One region of the Rahnella sp. R3(2024) genome, then DNA from elsewhere that is predicted to be linked to it. Evidence: predicted binding sites of a transcription regulator. Region 1 holds the regulator's gene; the other holds the start of a gene.
The links. Region 1 encodes CRP, which controls carbon source genes, mostly activating them, when cyclic AMP is high. Its sites were predicted from a motif close to ATGTGANNNNNNTCACAT; they were not measured.
Positions count from the first base shown of each region.

Region 2: ABSH60_RS06970 (YjcB family protein) is a predicted target of CRP. The motif match lies at 2,074-2,091, and genes of this name have one in related genera.

Region 1 covers NZ_JBHGBU010000001.1:1,787,849-1,795,352, forward strand. Annotated here, with positions in the region: gene ABSH60_RS08165 (phosphoribulokinase) at 1-522, shown strand, start outside; gene ABSH60_RS08170 (amidohydrolase) at 529-1,713, opposite strand; gene ABSH60_RS08175 (MFS transporter) at 1,729-2,919, opposite strand; gene ABSH60_RS08180 (LysR substrate-binding domain-containing protein) at 3,112-4,023, shown strand; gene ABSH60_RS08185 (OsmC family protein) at 4,025-4,432, opposite strand; gene crp (cAMP-activated global transcriptional regulator CRP) at 4,795-5,427, shown strand; gene ABSH60_RS08195 (YccS/YhfK family putative transporter) at 5,489-7,504, shown strand, end outside.
Region 2 covers NZ_JBHGBU010000001.1:1,555,248-1,562,751, reverse strand. Annotated here, with positions in the region: gene bglX (beta-glucosidase BglX) at 1-1,284, opposite strand, end outside; gene ABSH60_RS06970 (YjcB family protein) at 1,679-1,963, opposite strand; gene malT (HTH-type transcriptional regulator MalT) at 2,217-4,943, opposite strand; gene malP (maltodextrin phosphorylase) at 5,264-7,504, shown strand, end outside.

The DNA.
Region 1 (7,504 bases):
TGGCAGGCGCTGCCGGAACCGACGGACATTTTATTTTATGAAGGTCTGCACGGCGGTGTGGTGGCTGACAAAATTGACGTCGCCGCGCAGGTTGATTTGCTGGTCGGCGTGGTGCCTATCGTCAACCTTGAGTGGATCCAGAAACTGGTGCGCGATACCGGCGAGCGCGGGCATTCCCGTGAGGCGGTGATGGATTCGGTCGTGCGCTCGATGGATGACTACATCAACTACATCACCCCGCAATTTTCCCGCACCCACATTAACTTTCAGCGTGTGCCGACCATCGACACCTCCAACCCGTTTGCCGCAAAAGCCATCCCTTCACTGGATGAAAGTTTTGTGGTGATCCACTTCCAGGGGCTGGATGACATTGATTTCCCTTACCTGCTGGCGATGATCCAGGGCTCGTTTATCTCTCAGATTAAAACGCTGGTGGTGCCGGGTGGCAAAATGGGGCTGGCAATGGAGCTGATTATGGCGCCGCTGGTGCAGCGCCTGATGGAAGGTAAGAAAATCGAGTAAGCGGGCTCAGGCGTCGTTCATCAGTAAATGCTGAATGAAGCCAACATGCAGTTTTACGCCAATCTGCATCGCCTCTTCGTCGAGGCGAAAACGCGGATTATGCACGCCATACGTCGCGCCGATCTTCTCGTTACCGCTGCCGATAAAGAGGAAACAGCCGGGCACTTTTTGCTGATAGGAAGAGAAATCTTCGCCACCAAACAGCGGCTGGCTGATTTCACGCAGCGCCTGTGTGCCTACCGTTTTGGCAATCACCTGACGCGCAATCGCACAGGCGTCAGGATGGTTATCTCCGTTGACGTAACCACGCGTCCAGCGCAGTTCATACTGCGCGCCGTGCGCGGCGGTAATCCCCGAAATAATCTGCTCCATCAATTGCGGCACCTGCTCGCGTACCGTGCTGTGATGGGTGCGCAGCGTACCGGCGAGTTTTACCCGCTCCGGGATCACATTATAACTTTCGCCCGTCTGGAAGGTGGCGATGGTCAGCACCGGCACCTGAAGCGGGTCGATACGGCGGGCCACCACGTTTTGCAGCGCCGTCACCACTTCAGCGCCAATCACTACAGGATCCACGCACAGATGTGGCATCGAACCATGACCGCCTTTGCCGGTAATGGTGATGTCGAAATTATCCGTAGAAGCGCAGAACACGCCCTCTTTCAGCCCTACTTCGCCGGTCGGGGAGTTTGGCATCACATGCAGGCCGAAGATTTTCTCAACGCCGTCCAGCACACCTAAATCCACCAGTTCCTGCGCGCCGCCCGGTGGAAGCTCTTCCGCATGCTGAAAGATAAACCTCACCGAGCCGTGCAGCGCAGGCTGGCATTGCGTCAGCACTTTCGCCGCACCCAGCAGCATCGCAGTATGGGCATCATGGCCGCAGGCGTGCATCACGCCGGGCACCGTCGAGCAGAAGGGTTCGTCGTTTTCTTCCTGAATCGGTAAGGCATCAATGTCCGCGCGCAGCGCATATTTCGGCCCCGGATGTGCGCCCTGTAAATCGGCCACCACGCTGTTGGGCGTCAGCCGCGTCAGGGTCAGGCCGCCAAAATCTTCCAGCTGACGGGCGATATAATCCGCCGTGTTATGCTCCTGAAATGACAGCTCAGGATGAGCATGAAGATGTCTGCGCCAGCGCAGCACGTCCGCCCGGACATCAGCCAGCATCGCCTCGAAATTAAAAGTCATCACACTTCTCCTCAGTTAAGCCGCATCACGCAGCGTTGCGCGCGGTTTCATCGCCAGCGGCAGGATCGCCAGACCGGCAACCACCATCGCCAGCGCCAGAAAAACAAACGTCGAGAGATATCCGTGACTGACGCTGATCAGATATCCCATCGCTATCGGTGCCACAAATCCGCCGAGTGTTCCGCCAGTGTTAATCAGCCCCATCGCCGCCCCCATCACCTCAGCGGGCAGGCGTTTCATCGGCAGCGTAAAGACCGTAACAAATGACGCCATCAGGAAAACGTAGCCGAGGAACAGACATAAACCGGCGGTCACCGCCGACGTTGAGGTGTACACCAGCCAGATGCACACGGCACTGAGCAAGGTGCAGCAGAAAATCACTTTCGGCTCGTTGCCCTGCATATAACGCCCGACCAGCCAGCCTGTCGCCAGCGACGAAATCCAGATCCCCAGCCCGCCGGTGGCAACCACCATCCCGGAGACGTCGAGCGACATGCCCCGCTGCTGCACCAGATACTTCGGCAGCCACGCCATCAGGCCATAAGAAGGAATGTTGATGCAGAAAATCGAGACGAACAGCAGTAAAACAATCGGATTCTTCAGCAACTCATGATATCCGGTTTTCACCCCTGTACGGGCCTGCACTTTCGGCGGATCAGGCACCAGCAGGACAATCGCAGCCGCAATGGCAAAGGCCAGCAGACCGAGAATCGAGAACGATCCGCGCCAGCCGAGGGTATCGAGTGCACGGACGGCGATGAGCGGCCCGGCGGTCATCGCCAGCCCGGCGGAGGAGAGCAGAATGGACTGGGCGAAGGTACGTTGTTCGAGGGCGAAGTTGGACACCACGGCTTTTGCGCAGGAACAGGGGTAACCAGAATGGCCGATGCCTGAAAGAAAGCGAAACGTCACCAGCAGCCCCAGACCAAAGCCCAGTGCGCCGAAACATAAGGCGAAGCCCCCGAGAAGAAACAACGATATCGCCAGCACTTTTTTATAGCCAAACCGGTCATTCAGCCAGCCGGCGGGAATTTGAAACAGCGAATAGGCGAGGAAGAACATCCCGGTGATGTAGCCCAGTTGCTGCGGCTGAAGAGTAAATTCGCGCTCTATCGGCAACAGCGCAAAGCCCATCACCGTTTTGTCGATATACACCACGACATAGCCCACGAACAGCAGGAAAATCATCAGGGAACGACTTTTCATAGCGGATATCCCTTTTTGTTATCACCACGTCAGAAGTTCTCACTGTCGGGCGAAAGATAAAATGCGACATACGTCACGTAATCAACTGAATAACAACGCATTATTTTAACAACCCTGACGCTATCAGCTTTACAGTGCGGCCATAAGATGCAATTTTTGGGCGGGTGATGCTTTTTACTGATAGGGATCGGGATGCGCTATTTGCCGAAATTACAGCAACTGAAGGTTTTCCAGCAGGTTATCCGCAGCGGCAGTATTCGCGGTGCGGCGCGGGCGATGAATCAGTCACAACCGGCGGTCAGCAGAACGTTGCGGGAACTGGAACACACCCTCGATACGCAGCTGATTGTGCGCGGCAATCAGGGCATGGCGCTGACCGAAACTGGACGCGCATTTGCCCAGCGGATGCAGTTCATCCTTGAAGAACTGGAACGCGCAGCAGAAGAAATTCAGCAAATTAATCAGTATTCGCAGGGGTCGGTGGCGATAGGTTTTTCTTCACTGCTGGCGCTGACGGTTTTTCCGGCACTGAATGAGGGGTTCAAAACCCAGTTTCCGCAGTCGAAATTGCTGATCAAAGAAGGTCAGCTTTCGGTGCTGTTACCGGCGCTGCGCGAAGGCCGGCTGGATTTTGCCGTCGGCACCGTCGGGCCGGGCTTTCCGCTGGAGGATCTGGTGCGCGAACCGCTGTTTAACGCACCGTTTGGCATCATCGCGCGGCGCGGTCATCCGCTGGCACACGCCACCTCGCTTGAGGAACTGCATGAGGCGCGCTGGGTACTGCCGGAAACGGACATGGGGTATTACCCGCAATTGCAGCTTTCGATGGGCGGATTGCATCCGCCGTTCGCAGAAACGCCGGTGCGAACGGATTCGGTAGTGTGCGGGCTAAATATGGTGTTGCAGTCAGATTACCTGACCATTGTTGCGCGGGCGATGCGGGCGCCTTTTGGATTGCAGGATAAGCTGTGTCTGCTCAATATCGACACCCTGCCACAGGCGGAATACTGCGTACTTTATTCGCAAAAATCGCCGCTGACGTTTGCCGCGCGGCGATTTTTGGATTTACTGCGTCATCAGTGCCAGACGTATGACTGGTCGTGACTTATTCGACGTTAACCACTTCAAAACTGTGGGTGATCGAGGCGGCTTTGCCCAGCATCAGAGAAACGGAACAATATTTCTCAGCTGACAGGCTGACGGCGCGCTCCACAACCTTATCAGTCAGGTCCTTACCGGTGACGATGAAGTGCAGATTGATGTGTGTGAACAAACGCGGTGCTTCTTCGCGACGTTCTGACGTCAGTTTCACTTCACAGTCACGGACATCGCTGCGGCCTTTTTGCAATATCGACACCACGTCGATCGCGCTACAGCCGCCCGCTGACATCAGCAACATTTCCATCGGGCTCGGTGCTTTATCACCGGCATTCCCGTCCATTAAAACCTGATGACCCGACGCGGATTCACCTAAAAACGTCAGACCTTCCACCCATTTTACGCGTGCGTGCATTTGCTTATCTCCTGGCGTTCTTATTCATCAAATTTTCACCCCAGAGTACCCTTTCACCTAAAAACTGGCAACGTAACCCGATCGCCATCATGCTGAAGCGAGACAACACAAGACAGCATTGCAAACCTGTGTTACAAACAAAGCCGAAACATACTTTCCAGTAAATTGCGGTGACGGTTTTCGCGGTTTAAGAACAGAACCCAAGGTGATAACAGCAATTAACAGGCTGTTTCACTCCGACATCCGCTTGCAGCATTTCTGGTGAGTTACATGCTGATAGGGCGCATTAATATTCAGACGCCGTACAGGGAACTCTGAGCCCTGTGATTTTGGGCAGCGATAATAACAGAGGATAATAGCAAATGGTTCTCGGCAAGCCACAAACAGACCCGACACTTGAATGGTTCCTGTCTCACTGTCATATACATAAGTATCCTTCTAAAAGTACGCTGATTCACCAGGGTGAAAAAGCCGAAACGCTGTACTACATCGTGAAAGGGTCGGTTGCCGTCCTGATTAAAGATGAAGAAGGCAAAGAGATGATACTTTCCTACCTTAACCAAGGTGACTTCATCGGCGAGCTGGGACTCTTCGAAGAAGGTCAGGAACGCAGTGCCTGGGTACGTGCTAAAACTGCCTGCGAAGTGGCTGAAATTTCTTATAAAAAATTCCGCCAGCTGATTCAGGTTAACCCGGACATTTTGATGCGCCTCTCCGCGCAGATGGCAAACCGTCTGCAAATGACGTCAGAGAAAGTCGGTAACCTTGCTTTCCTCGACGTAACGGGCCGTATCGCTCAGACCTTATTGAATCTGGCCAAACAGCCAGATGCCATGACCCACCCGGACGGGATGCAGATTAAAATTACCCGCCAGGAAATCGGTCAGATCGTCGGTTGCTCCCGTGAAACCGTCGGCCGTATTCTCAAGATGCTGGAAGATCAGAGCCTGATCTCCGCACACGGTAAAACGATTGTCGTTTACGGCACACGTTAATCCCTCAAAAAAAGGCGCGACAGCTTACTGTCGCGCCTTTTTTATGGGCTAAGCTTCATCCATGACGCTATGGCGAAGGCTGTTTTATCATCCCGAAGTGAACTATGCACTGCGTCAGACGCTGGTGTTATGTCTGCCGGTCGGCCTCTGCTGGCTGTTTGGGAATCTGCAAATGGGCCTGTTGTTTTCCCTCTGCCCTGCCTGCTGTAACGTCGCCGGTCTTGATACTCCCCACAAACGCTTTTTCAAACGTCTCATTATTGGTGGTGCTCTGTTTGCGCTGGGCAGCATTCTGCTGCAAGTGATGCTGACCGGGTGGCACCTCCCGCTGCCGCTGATCATGCTGTCGCTGGCATTATTACTGGGCGTCACCGGCGAAATCAGCCCGCTCCATGCGCGTCTGTTGCCCGGTGCCTTGGTGGCGACCATCTTTACCCTGAGCATGGTGGGCGTCAGGCCGATGTGGCAGGCACCCGCGCTGTTTGCCGCAGGCACCGCCTGGTACGGCCTGTTTAACTGGGCGTGGTTTCGCATATCAAAAGAACAACCGATGCGCGAAACCCTCAGTCAGCTGTATTTGCAACTGGCGGATTATTTCGAAGCTAAATACAGCCTGCTGACACAGCATACCGACCCTGAAACCGCATTGCCGCCGCTGCTCAAGCGCCAGCAACAGGTCATCGATCTTATCGCCCTGCTTTATCAGCAGCTGCACATGCTGCCGCAGCACGGACATCATCATCACTACAAGCGGCTGTTTCAGCGTTTTCAGGTGGCGCTGGATTTGCAGGAGCACATTACCGTCAGCCTGCATCAGCCGGAAGAAGTGCAAAAGCTGGTGGAAGAGAGCCATGCGGAAGCGGTGATCCGCCGTAATGCTCAGGTGATTTCAGCCCGTCTGCGGGTGATTGCTGACGACATTCTTTACCACCGTCTTTCCGGGCGTTTTACCATGGCGAACGAACTGGCGGCGCTGGAGAAAATTGCCGCACGCAATCCGGATAATCCGGTCGGCCAGTTCTGTTATTACCATTTCAGCCGCATCGCACGCCTGCTGCGTACCCAGAGGCCATTGTACCGGCGCGATCTGATGAATACTCAGCCACGCCTGCCTTTCTGGCCCGCACTGAAAAGCTATTTGTCCTTTAAATCCATTGCCCTGCGCAATGCCGCACGTCTCGGCATTATTCTGGCGTTAGGCAGCAGCCTCGGGTTGTTCTTCAATCTGCCGAAACCTTACTGGATTTTGCTGACCATCATGCTGGTCAGTCAGAACGGTTATAACGCCACCCGCGTGCGCATTCAGCACCGTGCGCTCGGCACGCTGGCGGGATTGCTGATCGCCGCTGCCCTGCTGAAACTGGAGCTGCCCGAGGGCGTCACGCTGCTGTGTATGCTGCTGATTACGCTGATATCGTACACGGTGTTGCGGAAAAACTACGGGCTGGCGATGGTGGGTATGACGGTGACGGCGGTGTATACGCTCCAGCTTCTGGCGATGAATGGCGTGCATTTTCTGGTGCCCCGGCTTATCGATACTCTGATCGGCTGCGCCCTCGCCTTCGGCGGTACGATCTGGCTGTGGCCTCAGTGGCAGAGCGGATTGCTGCGACAAAATGCCCATCAGGCGCTGGAAGCCGATCAGGAAGCGATCCGGTTGTTACTGCAGGATAATCCGGATACCGTCAAACTGGCGTACGCCCGAATGCAGGTCAATCAGGCCCACAACAAGCTGTTTACCTCGCTGAATCAGGCGATGCAGGAACCGGGGTTTAACTCGCATTATCTGACGGATATGCGTTTGTGGGTAACGCACAGCCAGTTTGTGGTCGAGCATATTAACGCGATGACCATTCTCGCCCGCGAGCATTACATGCTGCCGGAAAAACTGGCGACGGAGTATTTACAAACCTGCGAAATCGCGCTGCAAAGCTGTCAGCAACGTTTGCTCTACGACGGGCCGGGCAGCGAGAACAATCTGTTCAATGCGCCTGAACTACACCCGGATATGCCGCTGACCGAGATGGAACGCCACCTGCGACGCGTAATTTCGCATCTCAGCGTGATGCATACGATT
Region 2 (7,504 bases), 230 kb from region 1:
GCCCATGACGTCACGTTTGCTGTCAGCCAGCGGTCCGATCACGGCGATGGTGCCCGCTTTCTGCAACGGTAATGTCTGATTGTTGTTTTTCAGCAGCACCAGCGAGGTTCGCGCCACTTCGCGCGCTTCGTTGCGGTGCAGGCGGCTTTCGGCGTTGGTATCTGCCGGGTCGCTCGACTGTGGGCCTAAATGACGGTACTCATCCACAAACAGGCCCATGTCCCATTTTGCGGCCAGTACGTCACGCACCGCACGGTCGATATCATTCTGGCTGACCATGCCGTCAGCGAGCAGGCCTTTCAGATACTTGCCGTACATGTTATCCGCCATGTCCATATCGACACCGGCTTTCAATGCCATGGCCGCCGCCTGACGATCGTCTTCGGCTACGCCGTGTTTGACCAGGCCGCCGATAGCGCCGTGGTCGCTGACGGTCAGGCCTTTGAATTGCCAGTCGTCACGCAGAATGTCTTTTAAAAGCCAGGTGTTGGAGGTGGCAGGCGTGCCGTTGATACTGTTCAGCGCCACCATCACACCGCCCGCACCCGCATCGACAGCGGCTTTGTACGGTGGCATGTAGTCGTTGAACATACGCGTCAGACTCATATCCACGGTGTTGTATTCCCGGCCGCCTTCGACAGCGCCGTACAACGCGTAGTGTTTGACGTTTGCCATCACAGCGTCAGGGGCAGACGGGTCTTTGCCCTGATAACCGGTAACCATTTCATGCGCAAGGCGTGAAGTGAGATAGGTGTCTTCACCGAAACCTTCGGAAACACGGCCCCAGCGTGGATCGCGGGTCACATCTACCATCGGCGAGAACGTCATGTTCAGGCCATCGGCTGCGGTTTCTTTTGCAGAAATGCGTGCGCTGGTGGCCACGGCCTGCATGTCCCAGCTGGCTGCCAGACCGAGGCTGATCGGGAAAATAGTGCGCTGGCCGTGTACCACGTCATACGCATAGAAAGGAGGGATTTTCAGGCGGCTGTTTTTCACCTCATCCTGAAGGCGGCGGATATCGGGTTTGGTCACGGTATTAAATACGCCACCGACTTTGCCGTCGCGAATATCGGCCATGATCGCTTCTTTCGGATAATCAGTCCCGACGGTCACCAGATTCAACTGACCAATTTTTTCATCAAGGGTCATTTTTTTCATCAGATCAGCAATGAACGCGTTGCGCTCTTTTACCTGATTCTGAGGTATACCCGCCGTTTCTACTGCCAGAGCAGAAGCAGAACTTACCAGTAGCACAAACGCGCCGAGCATGTGATGCGTATTCATCGGAATTCCTTCAGCCATAAGCAGGGATGCCAAAACAGAGAAAATTCAGCAGCCTGAAGCAAACAAATCAATGATCATTCTAAGAAAAGTATAGTGTGAGAATCTAATACGACCCTTCAACTATTAGCAATCAATAGTTTTATCGTGCGGCACATTATCTTTTACCTGTGGAGACAGATCGCAATTTACAGGTAATCGGGCAGATGGCTACTAAAAGACGTTCGATATACCCCGCAATTTCAGACAATTAGGATTAGATGACAAATCGGTTCAGTAATGAGCGATGAAATAGCGCGGGAAGGGAGATTTTTGCACAATGAGCCGGGCAGAGCGTGATGCTCAGCCCGGAAAAAGCCGATCAATCTGTCAGGCAGGAATCAATAATAAAACGGCATTAATAATAGAACGGCATATCGGTGGGGGTTTTACTCATCACATCGAAGAAAACGTCTTTGGTCATTGACCAGAATTGCGCAATGGCAGCGGCGTTGTAAGTCATGCCCATCAGGCTCATGACAAAGAAACAGGTCACCGTCAGGCCAAGACCGCTACAGACGAAAGCCATGGTGTTGCGGCTCGACTGGCGGCACAGAATATTGAGCTGGCTGGTGCAGAACATCAAAAAAGCGCTCAGCAATTCCCAGCGCATCATGACTATTCCGGCAGTTAACGTTCCCATTGATAAAATCCTTACTCACTACAGCCGGTTGCACGATGCCAAAATCAGCCGCAAAGGCTGTTTAAACAAGGTGGGCAATGGGCTTACTGAAAAAATGAAGAAACACAATAATGTGATGTATGTCACATTATATCATCAGATTTTCGTCATGAGCAGGGGCGATGAGCAAAAATTGCTCGCTAATGCATTTTATGTATAACGCACAGCTGATTCATGGCCGTGCGTTATTAAAGGCGGGAATGAGGTAAAGGAATTACGCGCCGTAGCCCATCACCTGCAACAGATGCTGAGCCTGCTGCACAGCTTCCTGGCGGTGTGCGACGCCGAGTTTTTGATACAGGTTACGGATATGCGTTTTGATGGTGGTGGACGCCACATCCAGCTCACCGGCGATCTGATCATTGCTGTAACCGGAATAGATCAGCCCCAGTACCTGCCACTCGCGCTGGGTCAGCGGGCTGGTGCGAATGAGTTCCGGCACCTGCGGGTGGGTCAGCAGCTTATTAACGAAGCCTTCGTCGAAATGTGCAAACTTGTGGCGGTGATGCTGGTTAATCTCGCGCAGGATTTGCTGGGCGCGGCGCTGTTCCAGCTCGGGCAGCAAATTAAGCTGAATCAGCTGACGAAGTTGCTGCGCCATCATTTCGCCTTCGATGACGAAGTGGCTGACAAAGCCGGTGCGGTTCGCCAGCCCGAGCGCTTCGATCAGGACTTTCTGCGCGTCGCTTTTGCGCCCGGTATGCCAGTACAGCAGATTACTCAGCAGCAGATTGCGGTTCAGATCGCTGGTCAGACGCAGCTGGCGGGCGTTCTGGTTCAGTTCATCCAGCACCACTTCGGCTTCATCAAACTTCTCCAGCAAAATCTGCACGCGGGCAATATTGCGCCACTGGCCCTGCTGGAAATGGTTGTCCGCCATGTCCGGTTTTCTGGCCTGTTGCAGCCATTGTCGCGCGGCGGCTTTATCGCCGATCATCTGCCAGTAAATCACCCGTGGCTTGTCGGTGTTGGTCAGCCAGTCAATATGGTACTGACCGGTTTTAAGCAGGGCCTCGCAGCGCTGTAAATGGTGGTGCGCGTTGTCGAGCTGGCCGCGCGCCAGCGAGCATTTCGCCAGCATCGCCAGACATTGCAACTGCTGCTGCGGCTGGAAATTGGTCAGCACGTTGAGCCCTTCACGGGCGGCCTCTTCGGCATCGTCAAGCCGCGACCACGACCACAATAACTGTGACCGCAGACGCAGCAGGAATTCATGCATCGGTAACTGTTCGAGATGTTGCTCGCGCACCAGTTCAAACGCGCGATCCTGCATTTCATAGGCCGCCTGCAAATAGCCCTGAGCAATCAGGATTTCACTCTGTTGCAGCAGCGCCCATAACGCGTAGTGATAAGCTTCGTACCGGCGGGCGATCTGTTCAGTTTGCTGCATCAGCGGCAGCGCGCGGGTGAGATCGCCTTTGCAGTGCTGAATCTCACCGGTGACTGAGGTGGCGACGATGCGGCTGTAATAGCTTTCATACGGCAGGAAACGCAGGGCATCGGCGGCCAGTTTTTCCGCCTCATCCTGACGGCCATCGTTGATCGCCACCTGCGCGCGCAGGGCGTCGAACTCGGCGGTCATGTCCTGCTCCATCACAATGCTGCGCTGTTGCATTTCACTTTCCGCGCGCACCAGCAGGGTTTCCACTTCGGCATAACGATGCTGACTTTGTGCCAGCCAGGCCTGCAACAGGACCAGCTTGGGATTTTGGATCAGGCGCTCATACGGCAGCGCGTTCAGACACTCTTCCAGCAAGGCCAGTTCGCTTTGATTAAACAGCGCCCAGGCGTGTTGCAGCAGAATATCCCGCAGCATATCGGTGTCTTCGGCTCCCAGCGCGTGATGAATGGCTTCGGCGGGGAAGCCTTGCGCCAGCCAGCCTTCGGCAGCCGCACGATGAATGGCGGGCAGTTCAGCCGCCAGTTCCCACTGGCAGCGCTGACGCAGGAAGGTGGCAAACAAAGGGTGGAAGTTAAACCATTCGCCCGTGTCATCCATGCGATGGATGAATAATCCCTGGCGCTCTAATTCTTCCAGACGCTGCTGGCCGTTGTCTCCGCCGGTCAGACGCACAATCAGCGCGTCATTCATTGAGCGCAGCAGCGAGCAGCGCAGCAGGAAATCACGCGTCGGCGCATCCACGCGATCCAGCACTTCATCCACCAGATACTCGGATAAATGGCTGGCATTCAGCCCGGCAAGTTTACGGGCGGATTGCTGAGTTGACTGCTGGGCAGGCGTGGTGGACTGGCGCGCTGAGAGCGCAATCAGTTGCAGCGCGGTGGCCCAGCCCGCGACGTCATCACACAGACGGCTGCTGTCAGCCTGATCGATCGGATCCCTGAGACGGCAGTCGAAGAATTGTTGTGTTTCGGGATGGGTAAAGGCCAGATGGGAAGCGTTCAGCTCCAGCAACTGGTCGCGCACGCGCAGGTTCGCGATGCCCAGCGGTGGCAGGGTACGGGAGAGCACCACCAGCGACATATTCTCCGGCTGATGGCGCAGGAAAAAGCGCATGCCCTCATGAATGGCATCGTTCGAAATCAGATGGTAGTCGTCGATCACCAGCAACAGCGGGCGGTGCCAGTCGGAAAGCTCCACGAACAGTTGCCCGAACAACGCGGACAAACTGGCGTACTGATGCTTCTGGCTCAAGGCTTCGCTCTTCACGCAATGACCGCCGCAGGCCTGCTGAACGGCGGCGATCAGGTAGCTGGCAAAACGCTCCGGCTGATTGTCGCTTTCATCCAGAGAATACCAGCCCAGATCGCTTTTACCCGCCGCCCAGTGTGCCACCAGCGTCGTTTTCCCATAGCCCGCCGGGCTGGCGACCAGGGTCAGACGATAATTAGGCGCAGTCGAGAGTTTCGTCAGCAGACGATCGCGAACCACAGTATTTTGCTGCCGCACCGGGCGGCTCAGTTTTGACGGGATCAGCATTTTTTTCGATTCTTTTGACGATAATCTGGGGGCGGCTTAATTATTTCACAGCGTGTAATTAATCACTTTTCCTAAAGTCCTCCTTTGAAACATTGATTGCAAGAATGTTACGTCTTTACATGCCGTTAAGTTGCTCTGCATCACACTTCTTAATACAAATTTTCCGCCGTTCGCCCTGACCCCCTGTCTCCTCCGGCTACGCCCCGTTTCTCCTCCCCGCCTAATCTGTGACGGGATGATGCCGCTCACCGACACAAGCGTCAGCATAGTGATAATCAACATCAGACTTCCCTACAAATTCCCGGATAAAGAGGCATGTGATGCAGGTGACTTTGGATAAAACGCAGTTTTTAGCCGCGCTGAAACGCCAGTGGCAGGGGTTCGGTTTACAACAGGCGCAGGACATGACGCCGCATCAGTGGTGGCAGGCCACCAGTGCCGCGTTATCCGAGCAACTCAGTGCGCAGCCGGTGCCCGCAGCGACAAAGCAGCCGCAGCGGCACGTGAACTATATTTCGATGGAGTTCCTGATCGGGCGCCTGACCGCGAATAACCTGATCAACCTCGGCTGGTATGACACCGTGCAACAGGCGCTGAAAGAGCAGGGCGTTGAGCTGGCCGATGTGCTGGAGCAGGAAACCGATCCGGCGCTGGGCAATGGCGGATTAGGCCGTCTGGCGGCCTGTTTCCTCGATTCAATGGCGACCGTCGGGCAACCGGCGACCGGCTACGGCCTGAATTATCAGTACGGGTTATTCCGCCAGTCGTTCAGCGAAGGCAAACAACAGGAAGCGCCGGACAACTGGCACCGGGAAAGTTACCCGTGGTTCAGCCACAACAGCTCACTGTCGGTTGATGTCGCCTTTGGCGGCAAGCTGACCAAGAACGAAAAGGGCGAAGAACAATGGCATCCGGCGTTTACCCTGCGCGGTGAAGCCTGGGATCTGCCGGTGGTCGGTTACAAAAATGGCGTCACCCAGCCGCTGCGTTTGTGGCAGGCGACTGACGTACATCCGTTTGATCTGACCCTGTTCAACGACGGTGAATTTCTGAAAGCGGAGCAAAAAGGCATTGATGCCGCGAAGCTCACCAAAGTGCTGTATCCGAATGACAACCACGATGCCGGTAAACGCCTGCGCCTGATGCAGCAGTATTTCCAGTGTGCCTGTTCGGTCGCCGACATCCTGCGCCGCCATCATTTCCTGGGGCGCAAAATTCAGGATCTGCCGAAATTCGAAGTCATCCAGCTCAACGACACGCATCCGACCATCGCTATTCCGGAGCTGCTGCGTATTTTGCTCGACGAACACCAGCTGGACTGGGACGCCGCCTGGGCGATCACCAGCCAGACTTTCGCCTACACCAATCACACGCTGATGCCGGAAGCGCTGGAATGCTGGGATGAAAAACTGGTCCGCAGCCTGCTGCCGCGCCACTTCTCGCTGATCAAAGCCATCAACGCCCGCTTCAAAAAAGTGGTCGAAAAACAGTGGCCGGGCGATAAAGCCGTCTGGGAAAAACTGTCTGTTCACCAGAACAAACAAGTGCGCATGGCGAACCTGTGCGTGGTCAGCGGTTTTGCGGTGAACGGCGTGGCGGCGCTGCATTCTGAACTGGTGGTCAAGGACCTGTTCCCGGAATATCACCAGCTGTGGCCGAACAAATTCCACAATGTCACCAACGGCATCACGCCGCGTCGCTGGCTGAAACAGTGTAATCCGGCGCTGTCATCGCTGATTGATGAGACGCTGAAAACCGAGTGGGTGAACGATCTCGATGCCCTGAAAGGGCTGGAAGGTTTCGCCGACGATAAAAAATTCCGCCAGCGTTATCAGGATATTAAGCGCCAGAACAAAATCAAACTGGCGGATTACGTGAAAAACGTCATGGGGCTGACGCTCAACCCTGACGCGATTTTCGATGTGCAGATCAAACGCCTGCACGAATACAAACGCCAGCATCTGAACCTGCTGCACATTCTGTCGCTGTACCGCCAGCTGCGCGATAACCCGGAAATGGACATGGTGCCGCGTGTGTTCCTGTTCGGCGCGAAAGCGGCACCGGGTTATTACCTGGCGAAAAACATCATTTACGCCATCAATAAAGTGGCGGAAAAAGTGAATAACGATCCGCTGGTGCGTGATCGCATCAAAGTGGTGTTTATCCCGGATTACCGCGTCTCCGTGGCTGAACTGATGATCCCGGCCGCCGATGTTTCCGAGCAAATATCTACTGCCGGGAAAGAAGCCTCCGGCACCGGCAACATGAAGCTGGCGCTGAACGGCGCACTGACCGTCGGTACGCTCGACGGCGCGAACGTCGAAATTGCCGAAGAAGTCGGCGAAGACAATATCTTCATCTTCGGGAATACCGTTGATCAGGTCAAAGCACTGCAGGCAAAAGGCTACGATCCGCTGAAGATCCGCAAGAAAGACAAGCATCTGGATAAGATCCTCAAAGAACTGGAAAACGGCTTCTTCAGCGAGGGCGACAAACAGGCGTTCAGCCTGATGCTCGACAGTTTGCTCGGCGGCGGCGATCCTTATCTGGTGCTGGCCGAT